DNA from 2 places in the Blautia intestinihominis genome. Region 2 is predicted to be linked to the other one. Evidence: predicted binding sites of a transcription regulator. Region 2 holds the regulator's gene; the other holds the start of a gene.
The links. Region 2 encodes HrcA, which represses chaperone genes, less so after heat shock. Its sites were predicted from a motif close to TGTTAGCACTCNNNNNNNNNGAGTGCTAACA; they were not measured.
Positions count from the first base shown of each region.

Region 1 (15,231 bases), on a different contig from region 2:
CTCCGGCAGGATTCCGTAAATCGGTTCTGCCGGAGATCTTTTTGTTCCAGAATATTTATTTACTGAATGAGATAAACGTCGGTGTAGTAAACGCCCTTTGCCTCTCCCTCTGCATGTGTTGCCACATAAATGTCAATGCAGTTTGTCTTGATCGCGCCGCCGCAGTCCTCTGCCACATAAACCTGTCCATTGATCACGACCTTGCTTCCGTAAGGAATCTGAGACGGATCTACAGCGATCGTATGGTTTGTCGTCGCTGTCACACCTGTTGAAGTGATTCCGTTGGCATATGGCCCGCAGCAGATGCTGCACGGACAGTAATGTGTGATCTTGAACACACCAAGGTCTTTGAGCTTGGCATCTGATGAGGCTGCTACTGCCTTTCCGATCTGAACGCCATTCTGTTCAGTAACACTCTCATCTGTTTCCAGCGCATCCGAAAAGACTCCTTTTCCACTGCTTTTGTGAAGAGTGCCTGCATCTTTCTTCGTATCTATGGAAGCTTCTGTACTCTCCTGACCATCTGAGACATTCAGACAGCTTGTCGGGATATAGCCTTCCTGCTCTGTGCCGTCCGCATTCTGGTATTCGATCCTGCTCCAGACATTGTTGACAGTTCCTGTCCGCTTCACCTCGTCCAGTTCCAGGACTTCTCCGACAACCTCTCCGTCCTTCTTTCCCGGATAATCCAGAATACTGCTGTCGGACGTTACTTCAACCTCCTCCGCATCCATCGATACAATCTGATTCTCGCTGTTAAGTGCCTGTGTCTGTATGTAACCTATGACTTTCTCTCCGTCAGCCTCAGCTTCCACCTTGCTCCAGCCATTGTCGCAGATCGCAGTCTGTTCCACCTGATCTCCGAGCGATACCGCTGCAAGCTCTGCACTGCTGTCAGAAGGCATCGTATAGATTCCTGTCTTTCTGGCTGTCACATAGAGTGTCTCCTGATGTGCTGCCACCTGAACCGTATTTCCCTTGCCGTCATCTGTTTCAAACATCTGCACAGCCTTATTTTCTTTCTGTGTATCCTCTACTACAGTATTATAATCTGGAACTTCGCCATAAACCAGAGATGCATGACACAACAATACACTCCCCAGTAAAAAAGCCGTCGTTCTCTTATTCACAGATCTTGTCACCTCTTTCTGATTTACCTTCGCCAGTCTCCCGGCGATTCTGTGTGTATTGTAGCACATGAACTTCGTGATTTCAAAATTTACACAAAATTTTCACCGTTTTTTATGCCGGAAAATATTTTTGAAATTTTTTTAATTTTTTTCAAAAAAACATTTGACAAATACAAATTCATCTGGTATAGTATGTCTTGTCGCTGAGGAAAACAAATAAAACTTCCAAACAGAACACATGCGATAGTGGCGTAGTTGGTAACGCGCGACCTTGCCAAGGTCGAGACCGCGGGTTCGAGCCCCGTCTATCGCTCTTAAGAATCAGGATTTAGTCCTGGTTTTTTTTTGTCTGTAATTCTTTATCTGTCAGATATTATCTATACAAAAAGCAGAGGAAACTTTGATGGGATTTCCCGAACCAAAGTTTCCTCTGCTGTATCTGAAATTTATATTTCAGACCTGTTCTTTATTCTTAGTGGTGGAACAGACGGATTCCTGTGAACGCCATTGTCATTCCATATTTGTTACATGTTTCGATCACTGCGTCATCTCTCACAGAGCCACCTGGCTGTGCGATAAATTTCACGCCGCTCTTATGTGCGCGTTCGATGTTATCACTGAACGGGAAGAATGCATCAGATCCGAGCGTTACATCGGTAAGCTGATCGAGCCATGCACGCTTCTCTTCTTTTGTGAAGACTGCCGGCTTCTCTGTGAATACGTTCTCCCATGCTCCGTCTGCCAGAACATCCATGTATTCGTCGCCGATATAAACATCGATCGCATTGTCGCGCTCTGCCCTGCTGATGGTATCTTTGAACGGAAGAGAAAGAACCTGCGGGCTCTGACGGAGGAACCAGTTATCTGCCTTCTGTCCTGCAAGTCTGGTGCAGTGTACACGGGACTGCTGTCCTGCGCCGACACCAATCGCCTGTCCGTCCTTGACAAAACATACGGAATTGGACTGTGTATATTTCAGGATGATCAGAGAAACTTTGAGGTCGCGCTTTGCTTCTTCTGTAAGTTCTTTACTCTCGGTTACGATGTTGGAGATCAGCTCGTCGTCGATTGCAAGTTCCTGACGTCCCTGTTCGAAAGTCACGCCATATACCTGCTTGTGTTCCAGTGGAGCCGGTACATAATCCGGATCGATCTCGATCACGTTGTAATTGCCTTTTTTCTTCTGTTTGAGGATCTCAAGGGCTTCCTCAGTGTAACCCGGTGCGATCACGCCATCGGAAACTTCTCTCTTGATCAGCATTGCTGTGTCTTTGTCGCAGACATCAGAAAGAGAAATAAAATCACCGAAAGAAGACATACGGTCTGCGCCTCTCGCTCTTGCATAAGCGCAGGCAAGCGGGGAAAATTCTTTCCAGTTCATATCGTCTACCCAGTAGATCTTTGCAAGTGTTTCTGTCAGCGGAAGTCCGACTGCTGCACCTGCAGGAGAAACATGCTTGAAAGAAGTTGCTGCCGGAAGTCCTGTTGCTTTCTTGAGGTCACGTACAAGCTGCCAGCCATTGAATGCATCGAGGAAGTTGATATATCCAGGTCTTCCTGAATGAACTTTGATCGGAAGCTCACTTCCGTCCTCCATGTAGATCCTGGAAGGTTTCTGGTTCGGGTTGCATCCGTATTTTAACTGTAATTCGTTCATCTTATCTCATCCTCCGTATCTTACTTGTTTTTGTTTACAATCTTTGTCTCATAGTTTCCTGTTGCGATGTCGATGTAACGTACAAACAGGGAAACTTTGTTGTCTTCGTTCAGGCTGTTCCAGAGAAGTTCTGTGAATGCTTCCATATCGTCCGGAATATCTACGAGTTTCGGTTCTCCTTCAAAGCTTGGGAGCGGATTTCCGTCGCATTTGTAAGTGTGGATGAAACGTCCCTCACCTGGAATTGCTTTTTCGTATGCGTAAGTGTAACGGAGGCAGGCATCCGGATTTCCGTTGTTGCTCTTGAGGATTGACATTGCGTAACTGTATTCGCCGTTTTCGATGTGCATGACACCGGAGATCCTTGGTGTATAGTTCGGTCCGTCCGGCTCAAATTCGCGGGATCTTAAGGACTGTTCGAAGGTGAGCTGTTTGTCCATTCCTTCATAGATCGTGTCTGTCTGATCGCCGTTTGTCACAATCGTCTTATTTCCCAGTACACGTACCGGAGCATAAATGATCAGGCTCGGATCTGTCAGTTTGGATGGATCAAATGCCTGTGTGCGGATTCCCTCTCCATCCTCGACAAATACTCGATTCCTGCTGTTTTCACTTCTTCCCATGATAAAATAAGCTGTTACTGCTTTGGTTCCGTCTGCGGAACGTCCAATGATGATTCCTCTTCCCGGATAAGAGTTGCTTTTCAGTTCATTTTCCAGTGAAATTCTTTCCATGATTCGTCTCCTTTAGTGTTGTAATAAGATACAAAAACCGCCTGGGTAGTCTGTTGCTTACACAGGCTGCCCAGGCGGTCGGCACGTTACTTACTGCACTCCCTGTAGGTGATCCTACTTCCGCCAGTCATGCAGTCGTTATAATATCATAATATGTTACTGTTCACTTCGTTCACAGTAACTTGGTCAAAATGCCTTCCAAATCACCTACGGTGATAGCATTTTGCCCTATATGTCTCGGGATTTTGCCATATTCATGGCAAAACACCTCGCGGGATACTACCTGCGAACAATTACATAATATACTACTTTATTTAGTTTCGCAAGAATAAAAATCAAAACAATTATTCATCCACGCTGTAGTTCGGAGCTTCCTTGGTGATGTGGATGTCGTGCGGATGAGATTCTTTGAGGGATGCAGCGGAGATCTTGATGAATTTTCCGGTTGTCTTAAGCTTCTCAATGGTTTCTGCTCCACAGTATCCCATACCGGAACGAAGACCGCCCATAAGCTGGAATACAGTGTCCTCAACATGTCCCTTGTATGCTACACGTCCTTCTACACCTTCCGGAACGAGTTTCTTCGCATCCTGCTGGAAGTAGCGGTCCTTGCTGCCGTTCTCCATGGCTGCGATAGATCCCATACCACGGTATACTTTGTATTTACGTCCCTGGTACAGTTCGAAAGTTCCCGGGCTCTCGTCGCATCCTGCAAAGATGCTTCCCATCATGCAGACATTGGCTCCTGCTGCGATCGCCTTGGTGATATCTCCGGAGTATTTGATTCCGCCATCTGCGATGATCGGGATACCATAGCGGTTAGCTACTTCATAGCAGTCCATAACAGCTGTGATCTGTGGAACACCGATACCTGCAACGACACGTGTCGTACAGATGGAACCAGGTCCGATACCAACTTTGACAGCATCTACACCGGCATCGATCAGAGCCTTGGTAGCTGCTCCTGTGGCAACGTTTCCTGCGATCACCTGAAGATCCGGATATGCATCCTTGATCTGGCGTACTGCACGGAGGATATTCTCGGAATGTCCATGTGCGGAGTCTACAACGATAACGTCTACATTTGCCTTAACAAGTGCATCTACACGTGCAAGAACGTTAGCTGTGATACCAACGGCTGCACCGCAGAGCAGACGTCCCTGTGCGTCCTTGGCTGCAAGTGGATATTTGATCTGTTTCTCGATATCCTTGATCGTAATCAGACCTTTTAAGTTAAAGTCGTCATCTACAATGGGTAATTTTTCTTTGCGGGATTTGGCAAGGATCTTCTTTGCCTCTTCAAGAGTGATTCCTTCCTTGGCTGTGATCAGTCCCTCGGATGTCATGCACTCTCCGATCTTCTTGGAAAAGTCTGTTTCGAATTTGAGGTCACGGTTGGTAATGATACCGACCAGTTTTCTTCCCTCTGTGATCGGAACACCGGAGATACGGAATTTCGCCATCAGGTTGTTCGCATCTTCAAGGGTATTGTCAGCGGATAAAAAGAATGGATCTGTGATAACACCGTTCTCAGAACGTTTTACCTTGTCTACTTCGTCTGCCTGTGCTTCGATAGTCATATTCTTGTGAATAATACCGATACCGCCCTGTCTCGCCATGGCGATCGCCATCCTGTGCTCAGTAACTGTGTCCATTCCTGCGCTCATCATAGGAATGTTCAGTTTAATCTTCTTTGTTAAATACGTTGCGACATCTACCTGATTCGGAATTACTTTTGAATAAGCCGGAACTAAAAGAACGTCGTCAAATGTAATTCCTTCACCAATGATAGTACCCATTGCATTTCCTCCCTTGTATATTATGTTATTTTGAATTTGTTCCATAGTTTAACAAAAATAATTTACAGTGTCAATCCAAAAAAACTTTGCTCGGGGCTGAATTTTTGATAGCCTGCTGCATCGTTTCATCCGGTTCGATAATGATCTTGCAGTTCTCGCCCTTGTCCCTGGTGATGATCGCAAAACGCTTATGGGATGGATTTCCGGAAGAATAGTCCAGTGTCTTCATCTTACTGTTGCTGTTGTAATAATCCAGGCGGTGTGAATCCAGAGGGGCTACAAGGTCAGCCTCCTTGATGTTCACTGTCTTGGCCTTCTTACGTTTGGATTTCGCCATGACCATGTCAATGTCCATCTCTCCGTTTACAAAAAGATACTCGTATTCGAGGTCTGTCTTCGGCACGATAAAGTAGCATGCGATTCCAAGCACAACTGCTGCCAGAAGGAACAGGAAATTGAATAAAAGTCCTGCTACAGCGGCAAGCACGGTCAGACCGATCAGGCCATATTTTGTTATGGCGTCTTTGGATGTCGGCTCTTTCTTTACCAGAAATTCAGAATATAAATCACTCATCTCTGTTTTCCTTTCTTTTGTTTTTCATTATTCTATCATAAAAGAAGACCAGCGTCTATGACGCTGGTCTGATATTTAGAAAACTTTAATTACATCATTCCGCCCATTCCTGGTGCGCCTGCCGGCATAGCCGGAGTATCTTCTTTGATCGTTGCAACTACGGATTCTGTTGTAAGCAGAGTGGATGCAACACTTGTAGCGTTCTGAAGGGCACTTCTTGTAACCTTAACCGGGTCAAGGATACCTGCTCCTACCATGTCTACATATCTCTCGTTCAGGGCATCAAATCCGATTCCTGGCTCAGATTCTCTTACTTTATTGATGATGACAGAACCTTCCAGTCCTGCATTTGCAGAAATGTGGAATAACGGAGCTTCCAGAGATTTGAGGATAACATTTGCACCTGTCTTCTCATCACCTTCCAGAGTTGCAACCAGTTCAGCAACTTTCTTGGAAGCATGGATGTAAGCAGATCCACCGCCTGCGATGATTCCTTCTTCTACTGCTGCTCTTGTAGCTGCAAGAGCATCTTCCAGACGAAGTTTTGCTTCTTTCATTTCAGTTTCAGTTGCAGCACCAACACGGATAACAGCTACGCCGCCTGCCAGTTTTGCAAGTCTTTCCTGTAATTTTTCTTTGTCGAATTCGGATTTTGTCTCTTCGATCTGTCCACGGATCTGTGCAACACGGTCTTCGATTGCTTTCTTGTCTCCAAGTCCGTCAACGATAACTGTGTTTTCTTTTGCAACTTTGACAGATTTTGCACGTCCAAGCTGCTGCATGGTAGCTTCTTTGAGGTCCAGTCCAAGTTCATCAGAGATTACCTGTCCGCCTGTCAGGATAGCGATATCCTGAAGCATTTCTTTTCTTCTGTCACCATATCCAGGAGCTTTGACAGCTACTACCTGGAAGGTTCCTCTTAATTTGTTTACGATCAGAGTTGTCAGAGCTTCACCCTCCACATCCTCAGCGATGATGAGAAGTTTGGCACCTGCCTGAACAACCTGCTCCAGTAACGGAAGGATCTCCTGAATGTTGCTGATCTTCTTGTCAGTGATCAGGATGTATGGATCTTCCAGATTTGCTTCCATTTTTTCCATGTCTGTGGACATGTATGCGGAAATATATCCACGGTCAAACTGCATACCTTCTACCAGGTCAAGTTCTGTATGCATGGTCTTGGATTCTTCTACTGTGATAACACCGTCGTTGGAAACTTTTTCCATTGCGTCTGCAACGAGCTGACCAACTTCTTCATCACTTGCAGAGATTGCAGCAACGTTTGCGATCTGTGCTTTGCCGCTGATCTTCTGGCTCATTTCTTTGATAGCTTCTACTGCTGTGTCAGTAGCTTTTTTCATTCCTTTTCTGAGGATGATCGGGTTAGCGCCTGCTGCCAGGTTCTTCATTCCTTCGTGAACCATTGCCTGAGCAAGAACAGTTGCTGTTGTAGTACCATCACCAGCTACATCATTTGTCTTGGATGCAACTTCTTTGATGAGCTGTGCGCCCATGTTTTCGAATCCGTCTTCCAGTTCGATCTCTTTTGCGATCGTAACACCATCGTTTGTGATGAGCGGAGCACCAAACTGTTTGTCAAGTACTACGTTTCTTCCTTTTGGTCCGATCGTTACTCTTACTGTATCTGCAAGTTTGTTTACACCAGCTTCAAGTGCGGCTCTTGCTTCTGCGCCGAATTTAATTTCTTTTGCCATGATGACTGTCCTCCTAAAATAATGTCGATTTAATATAATTATTCAACGATTGCAAGAATATCATTCTGTTTTACGATGATGTATTCTTCGCCGTCAAGTTTTACTTCTGTTCCTGCGTATTTGGAGTAGATAACTTTGTTTCCTACTTTAACTTCCATTTTAACTTCTTTGCCTTCAACAACTCCGCCAGGTCCTACAGCGATAACTTCTGCCTGCTGTGGTTTCTCCTGTGCCTGACCCGGAAGTACGATACCGGATTTTGTTGTTTCCTCTGCTTCTAACTGTTTTAATACAACTCTGTCGCCTAAAGGTACTAATTTCATGATCTATTTTCCTCCTTTATTGTTGCCTTGCTTTTCGATTACTAGCACTCATTTCGTTTGAGTGCTAATCACTGTCCTTATATTATTTAATTCCGTTATTTTCTGCAACTCTTTTCATCGTCATAAATTACTATATTTTTAGATATTATCTCTTTTTTTCTTTGATTTTCTTTAATTTTCTTATTTTACTGTTTTTCAGTAATTTTTTATACAGGATCAGCGGACACGCATCCGGTGCCTCCTTGCTGTACAGCGCAAAAAAAAGCTCCTTCTCACCAGACATACGCCCGATGAAGAAGAGCTTTCTTAGACTCTTATTTCTGATCAGTCTCTGATCATGCTTTCTTGTTTCTCTGTGCTTTGATCTCTTCGAGTTCGTCGAAGATCACTTCATTGAGAACCTTGATGTAGGTTCCCTTCATACCGGAAGAACGGGACTCGATAACACCTGCACTCTCGAATTTACGGAGCGCATTTACGATCACGGATCTGGTGATTCCCACACGGTCTGCAATCTTGCTCGCAACCAGGATTCCCTCTTCGCCATCCAGCTCGTCAAAGATATGGATAATTGCTTCCAGTTCGGAGAATGACAGAGTGTTGAAGGCTGATTTGACAACCTGCTGCTTACGGTCCTCTTCTGCATTCTCTTCGTGTACTGCACGCATCATTTCAAGCCCTACTACGGTTGTGCCGTATTCACTGACAATGATATCCTCGATATCGTATGGCTTATTATCACGATACATGAAAACTGTTCCCAGACGTTCGCCGGCAATATCGATCGGATTGATGATACCCTGGCAGCTGCTGTCAACGTGCTCAAACCCTAAAGTCTGAAGATTCACATTTTCCTTAGTTGATAAAACTCCCAAAAAACGCTCGTTCAACAATTCATCTACGTGTCCGCCAACGTTATCCTCAATCAGTTCAGTTATTTCCTTCACACCCGGGCATAAACTGATGCCTAAGACTTTGCCCTTCTTGCTCAGTACCAGGATATTGGAACTTAAAGTCTCCATCAGAACCTGACAGATGTCATTGAACACAACCTTACTGGAACTGCTATTGTGCAAAAGTTTGTTAATTTTTCTTGTTTTATCTAACAACTGAACGCTCATCTTGGCCTCCTTCAATGATTTATTCGATGTAACCATCTTTATAAGATAATAGTACACGCTTCACCACGAAAAAGCAAGATATTTTTATATTTTTTTCGATTTTATCTGCATTTTCAGAAAATTCTTATATTCAGTCTTCTTCTTTTGTTTTTGCCTCTACATAACCGCAGGTTTCCTGACTGCAGACCAATTTATTTCCTTTTTCGATCATATAGCTTCCGCAGACAGGGCACTTCTTGTCTGACGGTTTCTGCCAGGACATAAAATCGCATTCCGGATTGTCAATACATCCGTAATACTTACGTCCCTTCTGTGTTTTCTTAAGGACGACATCCTTGCCGCATTTCGGGCAGGCAACACCGATCTTTTCGTAATAAGGCTTGGTGTTTCTGCACTCCGGGAATCCCGGACAGGCAAGAAATCTTCCGTGAGGTCCGTACTTGATGACCATATTTCTGCCGCAGACATCACAGACCTCCTCTGTGACTTCATCCTGGATATCAACTTTTTCCAGTTCTTTCTCAGCTGCATCTACGTCTTTCTTGAGGTCAGGGTAGAAGTTTCTGACAACCGTCTTCCACTGGACAGTGCCTGCCTCCACGCAGTCCAGAAGGCCTTCCATCATCGCCGTAAAGCGCACATCCACGATGCTTGGGAATGCCTGTTTCATGATGTTGTTGACAACCTCTCCAAGTTCTGTCACATAGAGGTTCTTCTGTTCCTTGGAAACGTAACGTCTGCTGATGATCGTTGTGATCGTAGGCGCATAAGTACTCGGTCGTCCGATGCCCTGTTCCTCCAGCGCCTTGACGAGGGACGCCTCTGTGTAATGTGCCGGCGGCTGTGTGAAATGCTGCTCCGGTTTGAGTTCTTCCAGAGTAAGTTTCATGCCTTTTTCCAGGGACTGACTCAGGACATTGCCTTTCTGGTTATCCTCTTCCTGTGTATAGACGGATAAGAAACCATCAAAAACTACCTTGGAAGCCGCAACGGTGAAAGTATATTCTCCTGCTCCGATCTTTACAGAAGTTGTCTCATATCTGGCTGCCGCCATTCTGCTGGCAGTAAAACGTTTCCAGATCAGCTGATACAGACGGAACTGGTCTCTGGAAAGAGATTCCTTGATCATTGCCGGCAGTCTGGTGATGTCGGTCGGTCGGATTGCCTCATGCGCATCCTGGATCTTCTGCTCTTTCTTGACAGATTTCTCTGTTACAGATACATACTCTTCTCCGTACTGCTGTCCGATGTATTCTCTTGCGGCTGCATCTGCCTCCTGGGAGATTCGGGTGGAATCGGTACGCAGATAAGTGATGATACCTACTGTGCCGCTTCCCTTGATGTCAACACCCTCGTATAACTGCTGTGCCAGACGCATTGTCTTCTGTGTGGAAAAATTGAGTGTCTTGGATGCTTCCTGCTGCAGAGTACTGGTGGTAAAAGGAAGCGGAGCATTCTTGATACGCTCACCCTTCTTGACTTCCGTGATCTCATACTCTGCATTTTCCAGTTTCGCAAGAAGTTCTTCCATTTCTTTCTTATTGTGAATCGGCATCTTCTTGTCTGTGCCGTAGAATTTCGCCTTGAGAGGTTTCTTCTCTCCTTTGACACGGAATTCACCATCCAGGCTCCAGTATTCCTCTGGAATGAATGCATTGATCTCATCCTCACGGTCACAGATGATACGCAGTGCTACAGACTGCACACGACCTGCACTTAAGCCTCTCTTGACCTTGACCCAGAGAAGCGGGCTGATGGTATATCCTACCATTCTGTCCAGCATTCTTCTCGCCTGCTGTGCATCTACCAGGTTCATATCCAGATCCCTTGGCTGCTTGATAGAATTCTTCACGGCCGTCTTGGTGATCTCATTGAAAGAAATCCTGCGCATCTTGGCCGGATCTTCCTTCAACGCCTGCATCAGATGCCAGGAAATCGCCTCTCCTTCACGGTCAGGGTCAGTTGCGAGATAGATCTTGTCTGCTTTTTTTGCAGCCTTACGAAGTCCCGCAAGGAGCTCTCCTTTCCCACGGATCGTAATATATTTCGGCTCAAAATCGTTATCCACATCGATTCCGAACTGACTCTTCGGGAAATCCCTCACATGTCCGTTTGATGCCTGTACATCATAATTACTTCCAAGAAATTTTTTTATGGTTTTTACTTTTGCAGGTGATTCTACTATCACCAGATATTTCGCCATGCTACCTCTCCTACTTTTGCTAAACTCTCCGGGATCTGTTGCTTCAAGAGTCGACGTCTTATGTCGGTTTTAAGTCTCTTTTATATAATAATGTCTGCCGATCTCCCGGATCAGACCTGACAGCTTTAACTCCAGCAAAAGGCTTCCGACCTGCCTCGGCGGAAGGCCTGTTTTCTGAATTAAAAAATCCGTAGATTTTGGTCGTAAATCGAGACAACTATACACCAATTTCAAATCGCTTGCAAGTCCTAAGTCATTTTTTGAGTCGGATTTTACCTTATTTTCATAATTCATCCCCAGTTCTCTGAGAAGAATTTCCGGACTGTACGCGATTCCTGCCCCATCATATATCAGTTTGTGGCATCCTATACTCAGTTCCTCATTTACAGGTCCCGGAATCGCATAAACTGTTTTTCCCTGATCCAATGCCCACTGTGCTGTGATAAGCGAACCACTTTTTTCTCTTGCCTCTACGATGAGCACCATATCCGCAAGTCCACTTATGATTCGGTTCCTTGCCGGAAAAAAATAATTTCTTGCTCTCATACCCGGAGGCTGTTCACTTATGATTCCTCCTCCTTCCCTCAGGATACGTTCATACAGGGCTTTATTTCCCGCCGGATAACAGATATCCACACCACCTGCAAGAACTGCGTAGGTTGCTGTTCCTCCCTCCAGTGCTCCCTTGTGTGCTTCTGCATCAATCCCGTAGGCCATGCCGCTGATGATCTGCACTCCTGCGCTGCTGAGGACCTTTGCATATCGAAATGCCTGGATTCTTCCGTATGTGCTGCACGCCCGTGCTCCAACGATTGCTATACTTGGTTTTTTCCTGTCGGGCAGTCTTCCTTTTACAAAAAGTATTTCCGGCATTTTGGGGTAATTATTTAATTTTTCCGGATATTCTGCACTTTTGGAACTAATCCGGAGGATTTTTTCTTCTGGTTTTTCTTCCATATAAAATACCTCATTCTTTCCTGTTTTATGACACTTTAGTTCCAGTATTTTTTGTCAAACGCACGATAGGAAAGTGCCTCCCCTATATGATGCTTCTGTATAGTTCCTGAATCATCCATATCTGCAATTGTTCTTGCCACCTTCAGAATACGGTGATATGCCCGTGCACTGAATGGCATATGCTCAAATGCCATCTTAAGAAGACCCCTTCCCTGGGCGTCCAGTTTACAGAATCGTTCTATCTGGCTTCCTTTGAGTTCCCCATTGAACTGGATTCCTTCATTCCTGTATCGGCTTCTTTGTATTTCCTGGACCCGTGTAACACGTTCCTGAATCTTATTCGTCGATTCTCCGATCCGGCTGCTGCTCAGCCCTTCAAAAGATACCGGTGTCACATCCGCACAGAGATCCAGTCTGTCAAGCAGTGGCTGGCTGATCCTTCCAAGATACTGTGAAACCTGTGCCGGGGTGCAATGACAGCGATTCATATCAGGATAATGCCCGCAGGGACAGGGATTCATTGCCGCACACAAAATAAAATCTGCCGGAAAATCATAGGTTCCATATACTCTTGAGATTCGGATCACTTTATCCTCCAGAGGCTGTCGCAAAATCTCCAGACTCCGCCTTGAAAACTCCGGCATCTCATCAAGAAAAAGCACGCCTCTGTGTGCCAGCGTGACCTCTCCCGGTCTGGGATTTCGTCCGCCGCCGGCCAATGCCTGCGCAGAACAGGTATGATGTGGACTTCGAAATGGCCGTTTTCTCACAAGAGGATCACCCGGAGACAAAAGCCCCGCGATACTGTAGATTTTGGTCAGTTCCAGTCCTTCCTCAAGACTCAGTGACGGCATGATCCCGGGTATTCTTTTTGCTATCATGGTTTTTCCTGCTCCCGGTGGTCCGATCATAAGCAGATTGTGAAATCCACTGACTGCAATCTCTACCGCTCTTCGAAGACTTTCCTGCCCTTTGATCTCACAGAAATCTGTTTTTTCCGTATTTTCTTCCACTGTACTTTCGATATCCTCCATACAGTAGTCTTCCGGATCTCTCAGATATTGGATCATTTCATTGAGATTTCTCACACCGATTACTTTCATATCCGGAATCAGTCTTGCCTCTTTCAGATTTTCTGCCGGGACAACGCAAAAACGACACTTTTCTTCCCTTGCCCGTATTATCATTGGCAGAATTCCTGAGATTGCATGAATGTTTCCATTCAGGCTGATTTCTCCGGCCATCATGACTGCCGTAAGCTGTTCCGGTCTTAATATCCCTGAGGCAGCAAGAACCGCCGCCGCAAGCGGAAGATCAAAGCCTGCTCCTTCCTTTTTGATATCTGCCGGAGCAAAATTGACAGTGATCCTCTTTGGCGGAAGCGCAATCCCATTATTTTTCAGTGCTGTTCTTACCCTATCCTGTGCTTCTTTTACCTGCGCTGAAGGAAAGCCGACCATAGTAAAGGAAGGCAGCCCATCACTGACATCTGCCTCCACCTGAATGGGATGTACCTCCATTCCCAAAATTGCTGCTGATAGTACACTTGCAAACATTTTTCTCCTTTCTTCTTCCGGCCCCCGATCTGCCTGATATTCGTTACTGTTCACTCCGTTCACAGTAACTTGGTCAAAATGCATTCCAAATCACCTTCGGTGATGGCATTTTGCCCCGTATGTCTCGGGATTTTGCCATATTCATGTCAAAACACCTCGCGGAATATTACCTGTGAACAGTTACTGAACTGTTTTCTTCAACATATGTTAGTGTTTTCTTCAACAATTCTGTCTTTCGTACTTTGCAGAATTGTTTCTGTTATAATATTTTGCTGGAATATAATAAGATTTTCAGAAAAAAAGAAAAACCTGCCTTTTATATGCAGGCTTTTAAAGAAAGATTTTTGCGCTGATCTTATTATAATCTATTGTCAGCCAAAGCTCAACTGCATATTTCACATTCCCAATCGAAATGCTCATCCGGCTTGCAGATTATTATGATACTACAATCGATTACCTTGTAGGACGCATGGACAACAAGACACCAATCAAATAAATCCATATCTGTATTTTTGCAGAGCCAACAAAAAAACGGAATCCCTTTTCAGAGATTCCGTTTTTAATATCTGCTGATATATATTTTTATTGCCAATGATGCTCTGCTTCTTCAATCTCCTCAATAAACATAATCAGAAAGCTGATAAGAAGCAAAATACTGGATACCCAGATAGCTTTTTCACCGTATGCCACAGAGAGTCGTCCTCCGATTCCTGCTCCTATGGCAAACAGAAAGATAATGGCATAATAGCACAGTGCCTGGTGAAGCAGACACGACTTTTTTTCGCGTATATAAGCTGAAAAAGCTGCTGTACCGCTTCTAAGATTTCCGATACACATGGTACTGGCATAAGAGTTTCCCTCTACCTTTCGGAAGGTCTGTACCTGCAGGGCACAGGAGAAGGATACCATGGTAGTAGCCAGTACATTCATATTTCCCGGTACAAAGCCTACCAAGAACAACAGGATAATTTCTACCAGAAGGATTCCCTGGCGCCAGTGAAAGCGTCTGGCATAGCGAAATTTATTCTGAATACGCTCTGCCAGCAGTACTCCAAGGAAAAATGCGGTCAGAGGAACCAGATAATGTAATCCTGCTTTCACTTCGCCGTTCATAAACCGCTCACTCATCAGTACCACGTTTCCGGTCTGAGCGTTGGAAAAAACGCCGTCGCGTGTGAAGTAGGTATAGGCATCCTGAAATCCTCCTGACACTGCAAGAAATGCACTGTTTATGAAAGCTTCTGAGGTCTGTACCTTCTTATGATGGTCCATAGCAAGTTCCTTCCTTTGTCTTTCGTCTTTGTTCTGCATATGCGATTTTAACTCTGTCAAGTCCGCTGCACCTTCAAAGCTATAAACTATAAATCCTGTAAACACTCAATTTGATATACAGGCTATATCGTTCTTATATGTCAAATTTAAAACACCGATGATTACTCTGGTTTATGCTCTTTCAGATATT
Region 1 covers NZ_JBBMEI010000052.1:282-15,512, reverse strand. Annotated here, with positions in the region: gene WMO75_RS14030 (3D domain-containing protein) at 60-1,130, opposite strand; tRNA gene WMO75_RS14025 (tRNA-Gly) at 1,371-1,443, shown strand; gene WMO75_RS14020 (phosphoribosylaminoimidazolecarboxamide formyltransferase) at 1,603-2,787, opposite strand; gene WMO75_RS14015 (IMP cyclohydrolase) at 2,808-3,521, opposite strand; ZMP/ZTP riboswitch at 3,583-3,662, opposite strand; gene guaB (IMP dehydrogenase) at 3,866-5,320, opposite strand; gene WMO75_RS14005 (DUF6106 family protein) at 5,391-5,894, opposite strand; gene groL (chaperonin GroEL) at 5,984-7,609, opposite strand; gene groES (co-chaperone GroES) at 7,648-7,932, opposite strand; gene codY (GTP-sensing pleiotropic transcriptional regulator CodY) at 8,268-9,053, opposite strand; gene topA (type I DNA topoisomerase) at 9,184-11,256, opposite strand; gene dprA (DNA-processing protein DprA) at 11,326-12,213, opposite strand; gene WMO75_RS13975 (YifB family Mg chelatase-like AAA ATPase) at 12,249-13,853, opposite strand; gene WMO75_RS13970 (YoaK family protein) at 14,352-15,041, opposite strand; partial or broken gene WMO75_RS13965 (fumarate hydratase C-terminal domain-containing protein) at 15,203-15,231, opposite strand, start outside.
Region 1: the regulator HrcA is predicted to act here: its motif matches at 7,972-8,002, upstream of groES (co-chaperone GroES).

Region 2 (15,231 bases):
ATACGGCGGCAATGATAATGCCGGAAAAAATATCCCTGGGAAGATTTTTGAAATTATAATTTTTCAGGGTTGCAAATAACTGCAGGTTCATAGAGTTTCCTCCTTATTATATGGAACATACTGCTTTAAATTTTTTTACAGTATAGAATCTGGATAAATTTTTGTCAATTGTTTTGAACAACAAAATGTTAAGAGGAAAACTTAACAACTATTTATTTGACGCGAGGTATCTGCTGTCGTATAATGAATGAGGAAAATCCAATAAAAGGAATCGAAATGATCGTATGAAAGGCACGAAAAAACGAAAAAAGATCAGAACACAGAGCGTCAGTACCTGGAGTATTATTATTACGATCGTACTTGCAGTTATATTTGCAACAGTTTCTGTGTCCAGTGAGAAAGAGTTTCGCGTTCTCAGGCTGACGACAGATGAGTACATTCTCTGTCAGAATTCAGCCAAGGAGCTGCAGGATGGCTCAGATTATCTTACAGAGCAGGTCCGGATGTATGCAATGACCGGTAAGACAGAGTACTATTCCATGCGTCTTGTTGCAGAATCCTATGGTAAATCCGAGGAATCCTTGCCGGAAGAGATCCGGGATGTGTAGCTTTCGACAGAGGATGGTACCCCGGCAGTTTCCCTGAGTGTCGGTGTTGCCTTTGCAGACAGAGAAAATCCAGGAGAGAGCATTTTTAAGGATGCAGACAAGGTCCTGTACCGTGTAAAAGAAAATGGTCGAAATGGCTGTGATTTTTATTGATTTTTGACAAAAAGAGTCCTTCCGGGATCAGATCCGGGAGGATTTTTTTTGGTATAAAATTTAATCCAATGTTGTAATCGAGCCATGAGTATGGCATAATAAAAAAGGCAATGTAAAAAATGAATAAAAAGAAAGTTAAGAAAAGGTAAAAAAACAGAAGGTGTCCGTTCTGCACGGACGCAGGACGAAAAGACAACAGAGGAGAAAATTATGGCAATATTTTCAATGGTCTTATCTTTACTCTCAGGAGTAGCACTATTTTTGTTTGGAATGTCTCTGATGGGCGATGGCCTGAAACTGGTGGCTGGCAATAAGCTGGAGGCATTTCTGTACCGCATGACCAATACCCCGCTCAAGGGTGTTGCCCTGGGAACTGCTGTTACCAGCATCATCCAGTCTTCATCGGCAACGACAGTCATGGTCATCGGTTTTGTAAACTCCGGTATGATGAAACTGAAACAGGCAATCGGTATCATCATGGGTGCCAACATCGGTACCAGTATCACAGGATGGATTCTCTGTCTTTCCTATATTCAGGGATCCGGCGGTATCGCAAGCATCCTTTCTACAGCAACGATCTCAGCAGTTGTGGCGATCATCGGTATTATCCTTCGTATGTTCTGCAAACGTTCTGTACATAAGAACATCGGAAACATCATGCTTGGTTTCTCGATCCTTATGACCGGTATGCAGACAATGAGTGGTGCAGTTGCACCTCTTCGAGAGAGCAAAGTATTTATTGACATGCTGACAATGTTTTCCAACCCGCTGGCAGGTATCCTAGTAGGTATCCTGTTCACCGCTGTGCTTCAGAGTGCATCTGCGACAGTCGGTGTGCTGCAGGCTCTTTCCGTAACAGGTATCCTGACCTTTGCAAGTGCATTCCCGATCGTACTTGGTATCGGTGTCGGCGCAGCCTGTCCGGTACTGATCTCTGCGATCGGTGCAAATAAGAACGGTAAGAGAACAGCACTCATCTATCTTATGAATGACCTGTTTGGTCTTATCATGTGGTCCATTATCTTCTATACCGCGAATGCGATCGTACATTTTGGATTTATGGATATGATCATGACACCAGTAACGATCGCTGCCCTGAACACAGTGTTCCGTGTGGCAACAGTTATCGTACTGTTCCCGTTCATTCCGAAGCTTGAGAAACTGGTATGCATGCTTGTAAAAGACAGCGCAGAAGAACTGGAAGACGAAGCAGACTTTGACCTTCTTGAGGAGCGTCTGATCAACTATCCGGCACTTGCAATCGGTCAGTGCCATCGTGCAATGAACGGAATGTCCAAGAAACTCCGCAAGAATGTCAACCGTGCGATGAACCTTCTGAATGATTATCAGCAGGATAAATACGACAAGGTTCAGCGTAAGGAAGACCTGATCGACAAATACGAGAGCCGTCTGGGTGATTACCTGATCCAGCTCACCAAGCGTGAGATGAATACAGCACAGACAAGACAGGTTTCCCTGTATCTGCATACGATCAATGACTTTGAACGAATCGGGGATCACGCATCTTATATCGCACATATGGCAAATGAGATGCATGACAACCATACAAACTTTTCTCAGTCAGCCTGGGATGAGCTGAACATCGTCATGGGAGCTGTCCGTGAGGAGATCAATGTGACCTGCAATGCATTTATGAAGGATGACAGAGAGGCAGCGCAGAGAGTAGCACCGCTTGGAGCAGTTATCACCAATCTCTGTGATGAACTCAAATTACATCATGTAGCACGACTCAGCAAGGGCGAGTGCGGCCTGGAAGAGGGAACCGTATTTAATGACATCCTTAACAGTTTCGGACGTATTGCAGCCCACAGCGCAAGTGCAATGATGGCGCTGATGAAGAGCGGAGAAGAAGACCCGGATCTTCACATCCACGATTCCAAGGTCTATCCGACTGACACAATGGAGTATTATTCTTATTTCAATGAATACAGACAGAAATATGACATTGATGCTGTCAATGGCGGGGATCATGTAGTGAGCATGGAGCCGGAAGAAGTGGAGTGACCACGGGGACGGTGTTTGCCGGCTTTTTGAGTGTCCCCGGTGGCTTTACAATAATAATCAAGTACAGAGCAGTTTCGCAGACTGCTCTGTGTTTTTTTGCATATATCTAAAAATATTTTAGGAAAATGCCGCTTTAGCGTAGAAATAAAAAAAAGTATATGCTATACTGAAACGAATAAAAATGAGGGGCAATGCATTTTTATGCAAAACAAAAGAAAAGGAGAGAGGGAATGTTTGCATTATTCGAAAACTTAACAAACTGGTTATGGGGGCTGCCATTATTGATCACAATTCTGGTAACAGGAATCTATCTGACGATCCGCTCCGGATTTTTCCAGTTCCGTCACTTTGGACATATCATCAAAAATATGTTCAGCAAAGAACGTCGTGAGGAAGGTGGAGACGACGGCAAGAGTCTGACGCCATTTCAGGCGATTTCCATCGCGATTGGAGGAACCGTTGGTGTATCCAATATGTCCGGTGTTGCAACCGCGATCGCAACAGGAGGTCCTGGTGCACTGTTCTGGCTGTGGGTTGCTGCACTTCTTGCCATGGTCATCAAAATGACAGAGGTAACTCTGGCTGTCTATTACAGAGAAAAACAGCCAAACGGCGAATATCTCGGTGGACCGACCTACTATATGCAGAAAGGTCTGGGCGATGAGAAGAAGCTCCCGTTCTGGAAGATCTTTGCGGTATTATTCGGTGGATGTATCTTTATGACATGGTTTATCACTCTTCAGAACTATACGGTATCTGAGGCAGTTGGAAGTACCTTCAAACTTCCATACATCGTACCGTCTCTGTTGTACGTACTTGCAATCTATGTGATCATCATTGGCGGTGTAAAGAAGGTCGGCGTGATCTCCTCTTATATGACACCAATCATGTGTCTGCTTTATATCCTGGGATCACTTTTTATCCTGATCACAAACTTTGAACAGCTGCCGGCAGCATTTGGTATGATCTTCAAAGGTGCATTTACCACACAGGCTGCTGTTGGTGGATTTTTGGGAGCTGGTGTCGCAACCTGTATGCGTCTTGGTTTTGCCCGTTCTGTATACAGCAACGAGGCTGGATGGGGAACTTCTCCGATGATCCACGCTTCCGCGAAGACAGACCACCCGGTAAAACAGGGTCTGATGGGAGCATTTGAAGTATTTGCAGATACCATTGTTGTCTGCTCTATGACAGGACTTGTTGTTATTGTGACAGGTTACTGGAATTCAGGACTTCAGGGATCCGAACTTACTCTGACTGCATTTGAATCCGGCATGGGCTCTGTGGCACGTGCACTGATCGCACTCAGCATCTTCCTGTTTGGCCTGACCACTTCTACAGGATGGTTTACATACTATAGTGTCATCCTGAAACACTGGCTCAAGGGAAATCAGAAAGTCCTCAAGGTTGCAGAAAAAGTATTTATTTTCGGAACTCCGTTATGGGGGCTGCTTGTAACTGTACTGACTCTCTATGGAAACGGAACACCGGCACAGCTCTGGGTGATCGCAGATTTCACGACCGTATTCCCGACATTCGTAAACGTAGCGACTCTGTTTCTCTTAAGCGGAACCTTTATCAAATTGCTTAAGGATTACAAGGCACGTTACATGGGAATTGGAGAGGTAGACAAAGATCTTGCACTTTTCTACGAAGATAAAAAGGCAAAAGAAAACAAATGATTTATCAGAAATAATTCATAAAGGATGAAGAAGCAGTGGATAAGATTTTTTTTAACGGACGAATCCGTACATTAGATGATGCCGGCCACGTAGCAGAAGCGGTTGGCGTGGAAAATGGCAAAATTGTTTTTGTAGGAACCAACGAAGAGGCAGAGAAGATCGCCTGTGAAGAAAAAGTTGACCTTGGCGACAGACTGCTTCTTCCGGGATTTGTGGACACGCATCTGCACATGCTGCATTATGCATTTGTAGAGCGTTCCGTCAAACTGTTTGACTGCACCAGCGTGGAAGAAATGCTGGACGCAGCGAAGAAGCGTATCGAGGAGCATGCGGGCAAACCGCTGACCTGGCTTTACTGCCGAGGATGGAACGAAGAACATTTTGCGGAGCCGAGATATCCGCACAAGGATGAGCTGGATGCCCTGTCCAAAGAAATCCCGATCATCATGGTCAGAGTCTGTGGACATGTAGGTGTCTGCAACAGCCGCGGTCTGGAACTGCTTAAGACGATTCCGCAGTTCTCTGAGATCGAGAAGGATGTTGATCTGGAAACAGGTCTGATCAAGGAAAATGCTGTACAGTTTTACTATTCTCTGCTTGACACCCCGTCACAGAAAGAAGTAGAAAACTACATTACCTACAGCGCAAAAAAACTGAACGAATGCGGCTTTACCGGTGTACAGTCTGACGACCTCGCAGCACTTCCGGGCAAAAACTGGAAGCGTATCATGAATGCCTACAAAGCACTGGATGCGAGAGGCGAGCTGAATGTCCGCCATTATGAGCAGTGCCTGTTTGAGCGTTTTGATGACGCCAAGGCATTTGTGGAAGAGGGATATCGTACTGGTCAGAGGGGCGATCATTTTACGATCGGGCCGATGAAGCTCATTCAGGATGGTTCTCTTGGTGCGAGAACTGCAGCGATGAACGAGCCATATGAGGACAGCCCTGGAAACTGCGGGAACATTATCTTCACGCAGGAAGAACTGGATGAGCTGTTCGCATTTTTTGACCAGCATCAGATGCAGGCGGCAGTACACTGCATTGGCGACCGTGCGATGGATATGGTGATCGAGGCGATCGCGAAATCTCCATACCGTAAGGATAACGCCAAGGGCAGACATGGAATCGTCCACTGTCAGATCACAAACCCGCGGATCCTGCGAGCAATGAAAGAAAACGACATTCTGGCATACATTCAGCCTGTATTTGTCGATCTTGATATGAATACCGTAGAACCGGCGATCGGAACACATCGTATGGAAGGTATTTATGCATGGAAGACCATGCTGGATCTCGGCATCCATGCATCCGGCGGCTCTGATGCACCGGTGGTAAGTTTCGATGCAATGGAAAACATCTATTTTGCCGTGACCCGCAAGAATATAAACGGCGAGCCGAAAGAGGGCTGGATCCCGTCGGAACGCCTGACAGTAGATGAGGCAGTGAAACTTTTTACAAAATATGCTGCTTATGCGTCGTACACAGAGGATGAGAACGGTACGATCGAGACTGGAAAGAACGCGGATTTTGTTGTGCTTGAGAAAGACCTCTATGAGATCGACCCGGATGAGATCAAGACCACGAAGGTGGATATGACGATCCTTGGCGGCGAGACCGTATTTGAGAGGAAATAAGTATGTATGAGATCATGAATGCAGATGAAGCCATCCGTCTGATCCGGGACGGGGACTGTATCTGCGTGAATTCATTTGTAGGGATCGAAAACCCGACTGAACTCCACGAGGCATTATACCGAAGATATCAGAAAATGCAGTCGCCGACGCATCTGACGATCGTATCCAGTGCCGGATTTGGTGTCTGGGATGACGAACATAATGCGGAAGGATATATTCGGGAAGGTGCGGTGGACAAGCTGATCTGCGGTCATTTTGGCGCGATGATGAGCACCAAAAAACTGGTGCTGGAGGACAGATTTGAGGCGTATAATCTGCCGCTTGGGTGTATTTCTCATGCAATCCGTGCACAGGCAGGCGGTCTTCCGGGAGCTTTGTCCAAAGTCGGACTGGATATTTTTGTTGATCCGAGGAGAGAAGGACCGGGGATCAACAGAATTTCCATCGATGATTCACTGGTGAAGCATGTGGAAGTGGATGGGGATGAATTTCTTTATTATAAACTTCCAAAGATCACGATTGCCATGATCAAGGGAACTGCTGCAGACAGAAAAGGAAATATCACCTTTGATGATATGTTCATGTCCGGCGACGCACTGTCCATCTGTCAGGCGGTCAAAGCAAACCGTGGAAAGGTCATCGTACAGGTGGATCGTCTCGTAGACACGCCGTCCCGTCCGCGTAACGCCATCATTCCGGGTTGTCTGGTCGATGCGATCGTTGTGGCAGAGCCGGAGGAGCGAAATGAAGCATACACGGCACTTACCGGAAGTTTTGAGATCCCGTACAAAGAATGGCATACCTGGAATGAGAAGATCAATGACCTCTCCCAGAAGCAGCGTAAAAACAACGTTCCGGCAAATATCATAGGAAAAAGAGCCGCTAAAGAGCTGCGAGTGGATGATATTGTAAACATAGGAATCGGAATTCCGGAAATGGTATCCAGATATGCGCGAAAGAGTGGGATGCTCGATATGATCACGCTCACGGTGGAGTCCGGAGGAATCGGGGGATTTCCTGTTTCGGGCGAAGCATTTGGGGCAATGATTGGTGCCGCTTCCGTTTATGATATGGCAAACCAGTTTGACCTGTACGACAACGGTGGGCTGGATATCTGCTTTATGGGCGGTTTGGAGGCAGACCGTTACGGAAATATCAATGCCCACAGAGGAACAGGGGCCTTTGCAGGCATCGGTGGCTTTGCCAATATCACAGCCAAGACCCCAACCGTAGTTTTCTGCATGACTTTCAACGCCAAAGGTCTGGAAGTCACCCAGGAAAAGGGTGTCGTAACCATCCACAAAGAAGGCGAGATCCCTAAATTTGTAGAGAACGTCTCAAGCATCAGCTTCTCCGCAAAACGCGCGATCGAAAACGGTCAGAAAGTCCTCTACGTAACAGAACGCTGCGTCTTCCGCCTCACCCCCAAAGGCCTGAAATTGATCGAAGTCTACCCGGGAGTGGATATGCAGAAAGACATCCTCGATCGGCTGCCGTTTGAGGTGGAGGTCTGATAGAATAGAACTTATAAAAAGTACAGAACAAATATTCGCTTGTTCTGTACTTCTTTTATGTGAAATGATATACTAAAAATAGCAATGATGGACACAATTGAGGTAGATGAGAAGTGAGGTGAGATGTATGTCTAAGCTTATGCAGGATTTAATTGAAGAATATGTGGAGGCTATCAAAAAGATTTATGGCTCTCATGTACGCCAGATAATCCTTTATGGTTCTTATGCAAGGGGTGACTTCCGTCCGGATTCTGATGTGGATATTATGATTCTGGTGGATATGTCTGATCTGGAATTCAAGGCATATGCGCAGCAGCTATCCTATATGACGTATGATTTCAATATGGACAATGATCTGGATATCAAACCTATTGCAAAAAGTGAAGAAATGGAATCTCTTTTTTGAGAACTTCATTGTATAATAAGGCTCCACCTGAAGTTTTATATGGATTTCCGTTTCCATCAGGAAACTCAAACTGCACAAACCAATAGTCGTAGATGGTCTTTGCCATCTCTTCTAAATAATCATTTATGTGAGAAATATTTGGAAACACAAATGCAATAGAATAGCAAAAAGAATAGCATTGAACTTTTTCAACATACAACCAGGAGGTGCTTTTGTGCAAAATTCACAACAAATCTTCAAACTACACTCCGAATATCACCCCACCGGCGATCAGCCGCAGGCAATCGAGCAGCTAGTCAAGGGCTTCAAGGAAGGCAACCAGTTCGAGACTTTGCTTGGTGTCACCGGCTCCGGTAAGACCTTCACGATGGCGAATGTCATCGCCCAGCTCAACAAACCAACCCTGGTACTTGCGCACAATAAAACACTGGCAGCGCAGCTTTACGGCGAGATGAAGGAATTCTTCCCTGAGAACGCAGTAGAATACTTTGTCTCCTATTATGATTACTACCAGCCAGAAGCATACGTCCCATCTACCGACACCTATATAGCAAAGGACGCTTCCACTAACGACGAGATCGATAAGCTCCGCCTCTCTGCAACGGCGGCACTCTGCGAGCGCAAAGACGTCATAGTGGTTTCCTCTGTATCCTGCATCTACGGTCTGGGTGCACCGGAAGAATTTTTTGATATGATGATCTCTCTGCGCCCGGGGATGGAGAAGGACAGGGATGATGTGATCAAAGAACTGATCGATATCCAGTATAACCGCAACGAGATGGATTTCCATCGAGGTACTTTTCGCGTGCGGGGCGATGTGCTGGAGATTTTTCCTGCCAACTACTCAGACCGTGCGATCCGCGTAGAATTCTTCGGAGATGAGATTGACCGCATCACAGAAGTAGATGTTCTGACAGGTGAGATCCGCAATGAACTGAAGCACGCTGCGATTTTCCCTGCATCCCATTACGTTGTTCCACAGGAAAAAATCCAGAAAGCAGCCGATGCGATCCTGGAAGAAATGAAAGAACAGGTTTCCTATTTCAAGAGCGAGGATAAGCTGATTGAAGCGCAGCGTATCGCCGAGCGTACCAACTTCGATGTAGAAATGATGAAAGAAACCGGCTTCTGTTCCGGAATCGAGAACTACTCGAGACACCTTACCGGGCTTGCACCGGGCCAGCCGCCATATACCCTGATGGACTACTTTAAGGATGATTTTCTTCTTATTATAGATGAGTCCCACAAAACAGTCTCTCAGGTCGGTGGAATGTACGCCGGAGACCAAAGCCGTAAGCAGACGCTTGTCGACTACGGTTTCCGCCTGCCATCTGCCAAGGACAACCGCCCGTTAAGCTTCGATGAGTTCGAAAACAAACTCGACCAGGTCCTGTTTGTCTCTGCAACACCGGGACAGTATGAGGCAGAGCACGAACTTCTCCGTGCAGAACAGATCATCCGTCCGACAGGACTTCTCGATCCGAAGGTAGAAGTCCGCCCGGTCGAAGGACAGATCGACGATCTGATCAGCGAAGTAAACAAAGAAGTGGACAAGGGCCACAAGATCCTGATCACGACTCTGACTAAACGAATGGCAGAAGACCTGACGGAATACATGAAGGATGTAGGAATCCGCGTCCGCTACCTCCACTCTGACATTGACACGCTGGAACGTGCAGAGATCATCCGCGATATGCGACTGGATGTCTTTGACGTACTTGTCGGGATCAACCTTCTCCGAGAAGGTCTTGACATCCCGGAGATCACACTGGTTGCAATCCTCGATGCAGACAAAGAAGGTTTCCTCCGTTCAGAAGTTTCCCTGATCCAGACGATCGGCCGAGCCGCCCGAAACAGCGAAGGTCACGTTATCATGTACGCAGATGTCATGACCGATTCCATGCGAAAAGCCATCCAGGAGACCGAGCGAAGAAGAAGCATCCAGGAAGCCTACAACAAAGAACATGGAATCACGCCGACCACAATTAAGAAAGCAGTCCGCGACCTGATCACAGTTTCCAAGGCGGTTGCTGAGACCGAAGCGAAACTCAAGAAAGATCCGGAGTCCATGAACCGCAAAGAACTTACCAAGCTGATTACCAAAGTCGAGAAGCAGATGCGCGAAGCAGCAGCAAGTCTGAACTTCGAACAGGCAGCAGAACTCCGCGACAAGATGATCGAACTTAAGAAAAATCTGGAAGAATTGGATGACTAGTGTACTTTACTCTTGTACAGTAATGGAGAGAGTGCTACAATAGAACGAACGGCAGGTATGATGCCTGAACAGAAACGAAAGAGGTAAATCGATATGCAGTTTTCCAAGAGATTAGACAGATTTGGAGAAGAAATCTTTGCAGCCCTGAATAACAGACGTATGGAACTGGAAGCACAGGGCATGAAAATTTATAATATGAGTGTGGGAACGCCGGACTTCAAAACACCGGAACACATCAAGAAAGCTCTGGCAGAGGCGGCCATGGATGACAATAACTGGAAATACAGTCTCAGGGATCTCCCGGAACTTCTGGAAGCAGTCTGTGACTATTATAAGAAACGTTTTGACGTAGAGCTGACACCGGACATGGTCATGACCGTTTACGGCAGCCAGGAAGGAATGGGACATCTTGGAATGGCACTCTGCGATGAGGGAGATGTTGTCCTTCTTCCGGATCCATGCTATCCGGTATTTGCAGCAGGAAGCCTGATGGCAGGGGCAGAGCCATACTACTACCCGCTTGTCGCAGAGCACGATTTTCTTCCATATGTAAAGGATATCCCGGAGGAAGTAGCACGCAAAGCCAAATACATGGTAGTTTCTCTGCCATCCAACCCGGTAGGAAGCATTGCCACACCGGGACTTTACGAAGAAATTATAGCATTTGCGAAGAAATATGACATTCTGATCATCCATGACAATGCATACAGCGACATCATCTTTGACGGAGCACATGGTGGAAGTTTCCTTGCAACAGAAGGAGCAAAGGAGATTGGCGTAGAATTCTTCAGCCTTTCCAAGTCCTTTAATGTAACAGGCGCAAGGATCAGTTTTCTCGTAGGCCGCCCGGATGTGATCGCGGCACTCCGCAAACTCAGAAGCCAGATTGATTTCGGAATGTTCCTTCCGATCCAGAAAGCAGCGATCGCGGCACTCAAAGGACCTCTTGAAAGCGTTCAGGAGCAGTGCCAGATGTATCAGGAGAGAAGGGATGCACTCTGCAATGGTCTCCGCGAGATCGGCTGGGACCTTCCAAATGGCAAGGGAACGATGTTCGTCTGGGCAAGGATCCCGGGAGGACGTACAGACAGCATGGCATTCTGTATGGAACTGATGGAAAAAGCCGGCGTCATCGTGACACCAGGAGCAAGCTTTGGCCCGCACGGAGAAGGATATGTACGTTTCGCACTGGTACTCCCTCCGGAGAAGATCAAAGAAGTAGTAGAAGCGATCCGCAGAAGCGGTCTGTAAAGTAAAACAGATATATCATAATACAGGAAGATTAAGAGAATCACAGTGTCGAACACAGAGAAGGTCCTGCCAGAATTGTCGGAGTTTCCCTATCTGTGTCGGAACTGTGATTTTTATGTTTTTTTCAAAAAATTCGTAATTATCTGTTGACAAATAATAACGACAGTGCTATCTTAACACTATAGATGTTAGCACTCCTTAATGATGAGTGCTAACAGACTAAACGGAAAGGAGCTGGGAACATGGATGAACAACTGACAGATCGTAAGAAACGGATTCTCAAGGCGATCATCAGGACATACATGGAGACAGGCGAACCAGTAGGATCCAGGACGATTTCCAAGGACAAGGATCTGAATGTCAGCTCAGCAACAATCCGGAACGAGATGTCTGATCTGACAGACATGGGATATATCGTTCAGCCACATACATCGGCAGGAAGAATACCTTCTGATAAGGGCTACAGGCTTTATGTGGATGAACTGATGCGGGAGAAGGAAGACGAGATTGCAGAGATCCGTAATCTGATGATCGAGAAGACAGATAAGATGGAGAAAGTGCTTAAGAATGTAGCACGTGTCCTCGCCTCGAACACCAATTACGCAACGATGGTTTCGGTTCCTCAGTACAGCGGAAGCAAACTGAAATTTATTCAGTTATCCCGTGTCAATGAATTGCAGCTGGTAGCAGTTGTTGTATGCGAAGGCAACGTCATCCGAAATCAGATCATCGATCTGGATGAAGAGATGGACGATGAGACGATCCTGAAGCTGAACCTGCTTCTGAATACCAATCTGAACGGACTGCCGATCCAGGATATCAATCTTGGAATGATCGCCAGACTTAAGGAACAGGCAGGTATTCACAGTAAGCTGGTGGCCAAGGTGCTGGATGCAGTGGCAGCTACGATTCATGTGGATGAGGACGACATGGAAATCTATACGTCAGGAGCCACGAACTTCTTCAAGTATCCGGAGTTATCGGATACGACGAGAGCAACCGGACTGATCTCCACTTTCGAGGAGAAGCAGCAGCTGGTAGATCTGGTCAAGGAGCGGATGGCAGATGACAATACCGGAGTTCAGGTGTACATCGGAGACGAACTTCCGATCTCGACCATGAAGGATTGCAGCGTTGTAACCGCAACCTATGAACTGGGAGAGGGAATGCATGGAACGATCGGTATTGTAGGACCGAAGCGAATGGATTACGAGAATGTAGTAAACAGCTTGAAGACCCTCAAGGTCGAACTTGATCAGGTTTTCATAAAAAATAAAAGCAATGAAGACGGCTAGCAGCCAGGCAGAAAGGCGGTAAAACAAAGGTGTCAGAAGAAAATAAAAACACGGCAAATGAGCAGGAAGAAACAGAGAAAGACATTCCGGAAACAGAAACTGTGAATGAGCCGACAGAAGAATCGCCGGAAGCAACGGCAGGACAGGACGCAGAAGCGGAGAAAGCCCCTGAGGCAGACGACGATAAAGAAACCAAATCCAAAACATCTTTCTTCGGCAAGAAGAAAAAAGACAATAAATTAGAACAGCAGATCGAAGAACTGACAGACAGACTGAAACGTAACATGGCTGAGTTCGATAACTTCCGTAAACGTACGGAGAAAGAGAAATCCAGCATGTATGTGATCGGAGCGAAGGACATCATCGAGAAGATCCTTCCGGTTGTGGATAATTTTGAGAGAGGACTTGCACAGGCACCACAGGATGATCCGTTTGCTGATGGAATGGAGAAGATCTACAAACAGCTTACCACCACAATGGAAGGCATGGGAGTAGAACCGATCGAAGCAGTCGGCAAGGAATTCAATCCAGATTTCCACAACGCAGTCATGCATGTGGAGGATGAATCTGTCGGAGAGAACATTGTTGTAGAGGAACTTCAGAAAGGTTACACCTATAAAGGATTCGTAGTTCGTCACAGCATGGTTAAAGTGGCTAATTAATATTTCATATATTTAGATATTTATCAGGAGGAATTTATCATGGGAAAAATCATTGGTATTGACTTAGGTACAACAAACAGTTGTGTAGCCGTAATGGAAGGTGGACAGCCGACCGTTATCGCTAATACAGAAGGTGCAAGAACAACACCATCCGTAGTTGCTTTCACAAAAACAGGAGAACGTCTTGTAGGTGAGCCTGCAAAACGTCAGGCAGTAACAAACGCTGACAGAACAATCTCCTCAATCAAGAGAGAGATGGGTACAGATTACCGTGTAACTATCGACGAGAAGAAATATTCTCCGCAGGAAATCTCCGCTATGATCCTTCAGAAACTGAAAAAAGACGCAGAAGGATACCTTGGAGAAACTGTTTCAGAAGCAGTTATCACAGTTCCGGCTTACTTCAACGATGCTCAGCGTCAGGCAACCAAAGATGCTGGTAAGATCGCAGGTCTTGATGTAAAACGTATCATCAACGAGCCTACAGCAGCAGCTCTTGCATATGGTCTTGACAACGAGAAAGAGCAGAAGATCATGGTTTACGACTTAGGTGGTGGTACATTCGATGTATCCGTTATCGAGATCGGTGATGGTGTCATCGAGGTTCTTTCCACAGCTGGTAACAACCGTCTTGGTGGTGATGACTTCGACCAGAAAATTACAGACTGGATGATCGAGGAATTCAAGAAAGCAGAAGGCGTAGACTTAAGTGCAGATAAGATGGCTCTTCAGAGACTGAAAGAAGCAGCAGAGAAAGCTAAAAAAGAACTTTCTTCCGCAACAACAACAAACATCAACCTTCCGTTCATCACTGCAACAGCAGAAGGACCGAAGCATTTCGATATGAACCTTACAAGAGCTAAATTCGATGAGCTGACACATGACCTGGTAGAGAAGACAGCAGAGCCGGTTCGCCGTGCACTGTCTGATGCAGGAATCACAGCTTCCGAACTTGGTCAGGTACTTCTGGTAGGTGGATCTACACGTATCCCGGCTGTACAGGACAAAGTAAAACAGCTCACAGGCAAAGAGCCAAGCAAATCCCTGAACCCGGATGAATGTGTTGCACTTGGTGCTTCCGTACAGGGTGGTAAACTTGCAGGTGATGCAGGTGCCGGCGATATCCTTCTTCTGGATGTTACTCCGCTGTCACTGTCCATCGAGACAATGGGTGGTATCGCAACTCGTCTGATCGAGAGAAATACAACAATCCCGACCAAGAAGAGCCAGATCTTCTCCACAGCAGCAGACAACCAGACAGCTGTAGATATCAACGTTGTACAGGGTGAGCGTCAGTTCGCAAAAGACAACAAATCCCTCGGACAGTTCCGTCTGGATGGAATCCCGCCAGCACGTCGTGGTGTTCCGCAGATCGAGGTTACATTTGATATCGATGCCAACGGTATCGTAAATGTATCTGCTAAGGACCTTGGAACAGGTAAAGAGCAGCACATCACAATCACAGCAGGTTCCAACATGTCTGATTCCGAGATCGACAAAGCAGTCAAAGAAGCTGCTGAGTTCGAAGCTCAGGATAAGAAACGTAAAGAGGGAATCGACACAAGAAACAACGCAGACTCCATGGTATTCCAGGTTGAGAATGCACTCAAAGAAGCTGGCGACAAGATCGACGCTAACGACAAAGCAGCAGTTGAGACAGACCTGAACGCACTCAAAGATCTGCTTGCTCAGACAGCAAACGCAGAACTGACAGATGCTCAGATCGCAGACATCAAAGCAGCTCAGGAAAAGATGATGGAAAGTGCTCAGAAGCTTTTCGCTA
Region 2 covers NZ_JBBMEI010000004.1:35,630-50,860, forward strand. Annotated here, with positions in the region: gene WMO75_RS02435 (SulP family inorganic anion transporter) at 1-91, opposite strand, end outside; gene WMO75_RS02440 (hypothetical protein) at 285-608, shown strand; gene WMO75_RS19950 (diguanylate cyclase) at 642-761, shown strand; gene WMO75_RS02445 (Na/Pi cotransporter family protein) at 972-2,786, shown strand; gene WMO75_RS02450 (alanine/glycine:cation symporter family protein) at 3,017-4,468, shown strand; gene WMO75_RS02455 (amidohydrolase) at 4,504-6,105, shown strand; gene WMO75_RS02460 (CoA-transferase) at 6,108-7,619, shown strand; partial or broken gene WMO75_RS02465 (nucleotidyltransferase domain-containing protein) at 7,747-8,004, shown strand; gene uvrB (excinuclease ABC subunit UvrB) at 8,240-10,240, shown strand; gene WMO75_RS02475 (pyridoxal phosphate-dependent aminotransferase) at 10,334-11,491, shown strand; gene hrcA (heat-inducible transcriptional repressor HrcA) at 11,734-12,786, shown strand; gene grpE (nucleotide exchange factor GrpE) at 12,816-13,448, shown strand; gene dnaK (molecular chaperone DnaK) at 13,488-15,231, shown strand, end outside.